3 regions of the Phyllobacterium sp. CCNWLW109 genome follow, and region 3 is predicted to be linked to each of the others. Evidence: predicted binding sites of a transcription regulator. Region 3 holds the regulator's gene; each other region holds the start of a gene.
The links. The regulator LexA, encoded in region 3, represses DNA repair genes until DNA is damaged. The targets are predictions, from matches to a motif close to TGTTCNNNNTGTGTTCNG.
Positions count from the first base shown of each region.

Region 1: a site for LexA is predicted at 1,044-1,061, ahead of V9K92_RS17515 (ATP-dependent helicase). Genes of this name have one in related genera too.
Region 2: a site for LexA is predicted at 1,024-1,041, ahead of V9K92_RS21760 (ImuA family protein). Genes of this name have one in related genera too.

Region 1 covers NZ_JBBCBK010000004.1:425,773-428,045, forward strand. Annotated here, with positions in the region: gene V9K92_RS17515 (ATP-dependent helicase) at 1-999, opposite strand, end outside; gene V9K92_RS17520 (glucose/quinate/shikimate family membrane-bound PQQ-dependent dehydrogenase) at 1,258-2,273, shown strand, end outside.
Region 2 covers NZ_JBBCBK010000006.1:4,339-6,611, reverse strand. Annotated here, with positions in the region: gene V9K92_RS21765 (Y-family DNA polymerase) at 1-320, opposite strand, end outside; gene V9K92_RS21760 (ImuA family protein) at 223-1,008, opposite strand; gene V9K92_RS21755 (hypothetical protein) at 1,589-2,146, shown strand; gene V9K92_RS21750 (alpha/beta fold hydrolase) at 2,161-2,273, opposite strand, start outside.
Region 3 covers NZ_JBBCBK010000004.1:896,607-898,879, reverse strand. Annotated here, with positions in the region: gene V9K92_RS19750 (substrate-binding domain-containing protein) at 1-512, shown strand, start outside; gene lexA (transcriptional repressor LexA) at 665-1,381, shown strand; gene V9K92_RS19740 (ComEC/Rec2 family competence protein) at 1,489-2,273, opposite strand, start outside.

The sequences.
Region 1 (2,273 bases), 470 kb from region 3:
ATTATGGGAAATGAGATGTGATGCGGTGCCAAGAATATGCGCGGTAGAGCGATAATTGCGCTCCAACCGGATCACGACTGCGCCCGGGAAATCCTTTTCGAAGCGTAGAATATTGTCTACCTCTGCCCCGCGCCAGCCATAGATCGACTGGTCATCATCGCCGACACAGCAGACATTCTTCGAACCCTGCGCGATCAGGCGCAGCCACATATATTGCGCGGTATTGGTGTCTTGATACTCGTCGACGAGAATATAGCGGAACTTGGCGTGATATTCCTTGAGGATATCGGGATAGGCGCGGAACATCCGGATTGGATGGCATAGCAAATCGCCAAAATCGCAGGCATTCAATGTTTTCAGACGGTTCTGGTAGGCGGTGTAAAGTTCGCGGCCCTTACCATTGGCAAACGACCGGGCATCGCCTTCAGCAATTTCGGAGGGTCCGAGCCCTTTGTTCTTCCAGCCATCAATCATCAGCGCAAATTGCTTGGCGGGCCAGCGCTTGTCATCCAGCCCTTCCGCCTGAATGATCTGCTTGATCAGCCTTATGACATCATCCGTATCAAGAATGGTGAAATCGGAGCGCAACCCCACGAGTTCCGCATGGCGGCGCAATAGCTTGACGCCGATGGAGTGGAACGTGCCGAGCCATGGCATGCCTTCGACAGCACCGCCGACGAGAACGCCAATGCGCTCCTTCATCTCGCGTGCTGCTTTATTAGTGAAGGTGACGGCGAGTATCTGGCTTGGCCAAGCTTTGCCGAGCGAAAGGATATGCGCAATACGGGAAGTCAGAACCCGTGTTTTGCCAGTGCCAGCACCAGCCAGAACGAGTACAGGCCCTTCGGTGGTTTCAACCGCCAGTCGCTGTTCGGGGTTAAGTCCATTGAGATAAGGTGGTGCACTACGCGCCTGCATGGCGCGTGCAGCTATGCCCGAAGGCTGGCGGGGCGCATCAGGTTCGTCGAAAAACGGAATATCGTCAGGTAATCCAGACATTTGAACCCAATGTAGTGATTCGGTACCGAAAAACCAGAAAAATGCGATACAAAAAGAGAACAATTGCAATTAGCCCCCCACTTTCAATTGAAGTGGGCGGTTGAAATATCAAGTCAGGATATTGCGTCACTCGATTTATGAGCCTACCCATTTTGATTAATGACTCGTGACTTCAAGGTTTTGACAGCCGATGGCAACATTCGTCGCCTCATGTCAGGATCATCTGGTTTTGATTGAGATCGGAAAGGGACTTTCCTCATGGCAATCACTCTCACGGCACTCGTTTTCCTTCTCATTGGCGCGGCTCTTGGCGTCGGCGGTGTATGGCTCGCTGTCCTGGGCGGCAGTTGGTATTATATCATTGCTGCGCTTGCGTTCCTTGTGGTTGCTTTTCTGCTCTTCCGCAGGCGGTCATCCGCTCTGCTGCTTTATGCTCTGCTGGTGGTAGGAACGCTTGGCTGGGCCATTTGGGAAATCGGCTTCGACTGGTGGCAGCTTGCGCCACGCGGCGGCGTCATCATGATCCTTGGCCTGTGGCTGCTCACACCATGGATCAGGCGGGGCTTGAATTCATCTGCAAGCGGTGCTGGTTCTTCCTCCGCTGTTCCGGCTCTGTCGTTGTCCGTTGCTGTTGTTGTGGCGCTGGTTGTTGCAGGCTATTCGATGACCCAGGATCCGTTGCAAATTACGGGTGAATTAAGCAGGGAAATTGTGTCGGATACTGTCGATCTGGGCGGCAATATGCCGGAGGGCGATTGGCACCAATATGGGCGTACGCCCTATGGTCAGCGTTATTCACCGTTGAAGCAGATCACCACCGAAAACGTTGACAAGCTGCAAGTCGCCTGGACCTATCAGACTGGCGACGTCAAGTTGCCGGAGGATGTTGGCGAGACCACTTATCAGGTCACGCCGCTCAAGGTTCGCGATACACTTTTTATCTGCACGCCGCACAATTGGGCCATCGCGCTTGATGCGGCAACAGGCAAGGAAAAGTGGAAGTTTGATTCCAATTCCGGCATGAATCCCGATCGTCAGCACCAGACCTGCCGCGGTGTTTCCTATTATGCCGATCCTGCTGCCACGCCAGGCCAGCCTTGTGCCGAACGCGTCTATCTGCCGACGTCCGACGCGCGTTTGATTGCGCTTGATGCGGCCAATGGCCAGATTTGCTCGTCCTTTGCTGACAAAGGCACGCTGCATCTTGAAAAAGGCATGCCCTATAACCCCGCAGGCTATTACTATTCCACGTCGCCGCCTGTTGTGGCAGCGGG
Region 2 (2,273 bases), on a different contig from region 3:
TCAAAAGCGACCAGAGGCGTGTATCGATCACACCAATCTGCCAGACGCTCCAAAAATGCGGAATCCTGACGAGGTGAGGCAAATGCGATATCCAGCTTTTCAAACTGCGCACGTGCATCAGCCAAAGTCATGCTTTTGTATAGACCTGCTTTTGTAGCTCTCTGATCAACCGCTACCAGCCGTAAAGTATTGGCAATCTTGTCAACAACAATGAGATACTGATCAGAACGGTCGCGCTGCGAATTTTCGCGTTTGAGACGATCCGTAGGAAGATGTGGAAACCACAGAGCCAAAAACCGGCTCGATCCGTTGGAAAACATGATTTTCACTCTCCCATTGTAATAGCCATTGGCCTGTGTTGCCCTGCCTGTTGCGAATGAGTTGGACATGAAAAACAGGGTTGCCCGGCGCGTTTGCACCAGGGGATTGTGAGGTTGCAGCACGAATTAACCACCGTGTGACGGCAGCATTTTCACCCGGAACAGCTCCCAGCCTCAGGAGAAAGGCGGGCACTTCGGCCTGTTGTGCGCTAAGCAGTAATTTTCGCGAGGCAGTCAAATCCAGACATTTGGGATGGCCCCACGGCGCAATAATAACTGCTCCCATACCGCGAATGCCAAGGCTGTCTGCTGCAGCCTTTAAAACATTATGAGGCGAGGAGCACCGAACGAAAATCACCCGCTCCGGGTCGAGACCCAAATAATGCAGGCCAGGAGCATAGGGAAAGCCATGTTCATTGCCTGTAAAATCTTCTTCAATCCAAAGAATGGGGCTTAGGTTGGCTGATGCGCGCAAGGCGAGGGCAATAACAAAACCTGTTGCGGCTCCTGCGTCCCCACTTTCCTTCGCAAAAACCTCATGCAGAGCGCCTCGCTGAAGGCCACCCCGAAATACGCCGTCTACAGCCCGGCAGCCAAGATCAAAGGCAGAGCCAGACACACCTTGCGTGCCTTGCTCATTTAAAGACGCAATATCGCGTCTTAACGCCGTTAGATCGACGATCGCCACTATAGAACCCCCGTTTGTTCATGATATGTTCCATTATCAAATTTAAGGTATCCAGTGTCAAGCGCTTCCCGATGCGAATGGTTAGAATCAGATCATCAATTGCAGATTTCAGAGTCATCCAGCCTTTCGCTGTTGAGACTCATGGGAAGGATTTCTGATCTGGCTCTGAAGCCCTTCTTCGCGATAATGGTTGTGTTATAGATTGAGGTGAAACTACGCTCAAAGTCATAGAAATGATCGCATGTCTGCCAAATCCACCGCTCCCATACCTAAATCGGAAAAGAGACATTCACTATTATTTCGCTGGATGTTGAGGCGGAATGCTCGGCAGGCGTTAAAGCTGCCACAGGTCAGAGCCCGAGAAACAGAGCTGTTTCGTGAAAGTATAAAGGGAAATTTGCCAAATTCAGGTAATGTTCTCCTGGCAGCATGCGATGATCGCTATTTCTACAATTTCGCTCTGGGGCTGATCAAATCCATCGAACGTCTAGGTCAGCCTGAGGCATTCCATCTTCTGCTTCTTCAACCTTCCGGCAAGGTCATCGAGGAAGCGGCTACCCTTTCCAAGACTCTCAAGCACGTGAGGCTGACCTATTCTATTGATCCATGCGCACTGGCGGAGGGGCTGCCACGCCGTGAAATCTATTATACCGCCGCACGCTTCCTGCTAGCGCCTTTAATTCTGGAAGCTGGTGTCGAACGCCTTCTTATGATTGATGTCGACGCCGTGATGAATCGGTCTCCCTGGCCAATAATTCCATCTGATTTCGACCATCAAAGCGGAGCATTCATATTTAGAAGGAATGAAAAACATCCGTGGCGCAAAATTCTTGCATCTGCCGTTCTTTTAAATAATTCGCCAGGTTCAATGCGATTGGCAAATGCAATTGCCGTTTCGATAGCAGTTAGCTTGGGGAAGAAACCCAAATATCATATCGACCAGATTCTACCGTTTTACGTCTGCGACTTTGCAAGCAAAACGATTCAGAATTTTTCCACTGTGGATATTCCCCCCAAACTCATGGGATATGATTACGAGCCGGAAGCCGCTTTCTGGACAGTCAAGGGTCATCAGGCGCTTGATACTTTTATAAGCGAAAGAGACAGGCTTCTTGGCCCAACGGAACAAGAAAACTAAGTCCGCCTGAAAAGTTAGGCGCGGCAGTTAAGCCCTGTGTGAGCGCCGATAGCGCGAATAATGTCATCCCAATCCTCAAGGTGAATTTCATGGCCGCCACCTGGAACACGGAGAAGTTCTGCACCTG
Region 3 (2,273 bases):
GCCACCTCCTCGACCTTGGACATCGGCATATAGCCATGATTGACGGGTTAAGAGGGTTTACGTTCTCTGAGCATCGCGAGCTCGGATATCGCCAAGCGCTAAGCGAACGCGGCGTCGAAATCGACCCGCGCTTCATCGTACACGACTACTTCTCTGATGAAATCGGCTTTCGTGAAACGCAACGGCTGCTTTCATGCACTCCGCAACCGACAGCAATCATTGCAGGATCAATGATGACCGCTTTGGGCGTGTCACGTGCAGTTCGCAACAAGGGTTATCAGTTGGGCAAACAAGTATCGCTCATCACCCATGACGATGTCTTTCCATATCTCAATGCCAGCAACATGGTTCCATCCATGACCACCACACGATCATCAATGCGCTCCGCCGCCACGAGAATCGCTGAAATGCTCGTGCGCGTCCTTGATGGCGAACCCGTGGACAATATTCATGAATTATGGCCCGTGGAACTCACATTACGCCAGTCGAGCGGTCCTCCGATAGGCGGATAGGCCCATATTTTGCGTCATTCCATCTGATTTTCAGAGTAATTGGGCATATAGGGCTGGTTTATACCAGATATTAATCCTTGTGGAACACAACTGGAACATATAGTGTTTGTTCTGGTTTTGTTTTTCCGATTCCACACTTAAGGATCGCCCCTATGCTGACGCGCAAACAACATGAACTTCTGCTCTTCATACATGAACGGTTGAAGGAAACGGGCATTCCCCCTTCTTTTGATGAAATGAAGGACGCACTTGATCTCGCATCCAAATCCGGCATTCATCGCCTGATTACCGCACTGGAGGAGCGAGGATTTATTCGTCGGCTAGCAAATAGGGCACGGGCGCTGGAAGTGCTTCGCCTGCCCGACTCGATTGCGCCGGGTCTGAACGCGCAACGCAAATTTTCTCCGAGCGTTATTGAAGGCAGTTTGGGACGAAATGTTGCGCCGCCTCGCCCGCAAGCAAGCACTGCCGATATTGTTGCTGCCAACATGATCAGCATTCCTGTTATGGGACGTATCGCTGCCGGTGTGCCGATCGCTGCAATTCAAAACCAGACTCACATGCTCAATCTCCCGCCCGATATGATCGGCAGCGGTGAGCATTATGCGCTTGAGGTCAAAGGTGACTCCATGATCGAAGCGGGTATTTTTGACGGCGACACTGTTGTTATCAAGCGCGGAGATACCGCGAGCCCCGGTGAAATCGTTGTGGCACTCGTGGATGATGAAGAAGCAACGTTGAAGCGTTTTCGCCGAAAAGGTGCATCCATTGCTCTCGAAGCAGCAAACCCCGCCTATGAAACCCGCATCTTTGGACCGGACCGCGTTCAGGTACAGGGCAAGCTGGTCGGTCTGATACGCAGATATTGATGGCGTTTACGCTTCGCTGGACGGTGTGCTTTTGTTCGTAGGCTCCATTCGAACAGCCACAGAATGGCAGCTAGCGAAAAATGTTTAGGACTACCATAAACGCCGAACTACATTTTCTTGCCTGTATCCGGTGGTTTCTTGGATAGTTGCCGCTCTTCAAGATTGCGCGCGGCGCGGGAATAGATGCGGTAATTATTCCAAGGGCGGTTGGGCGTGCCAATCGCATATTTTATATCAACCGAATTCAGGCGTTGAGAAAGCTCTTGTTTTGCCAAATCGGTGCCAACTGGTGTGGAATCGGCTTCGACAGAGTCAGATTGTGGAGCATCAAACCTGATCTCCGCAGCGCCTTTGAGCGCCAGCATTTGCGATGAAAGCAACAATTTTCCAGCATTTGGACAATTTGCAGCCCTCGCGGCAAAAGCCAAAATGATGATATCCCCTTCTAGGCATGCATCTGCTGTTCTTGTTGCATCATCGGTATAGGCAACGATTAATCCTCCCGGCTCCCGGGCAGTGCAAAGCTTATTGTTACATTCGAACTGAACGCCGCTTGCAACATCGCCTTTCATTGCCGGCTTAATAATCTGCCCGGCCCTATACCCCAACTGCCAATTATCGAGGCTGAAGGCGCTGCCTGCTTGTTTATTGATCGCCAGATGGTCGTCGTCCGTTCTTAACGCGACCAGTTTTCCGTCTTCTGAGACCATAATCGCAGGATAGGATGCCCGTCCCGTCAAACCAATTGCCAATGCTACCAATGGCAAGGCAAGCAGGCGCAACCACGTTGAAAGAAATAGAAGAAGCAAAAGCCCTATCGCCATAAGAATAAGCGAAGTTTCGGACATCAGCCCAAGATTTCCACTTGGTGAATGCGACGCCACGGCTTTTG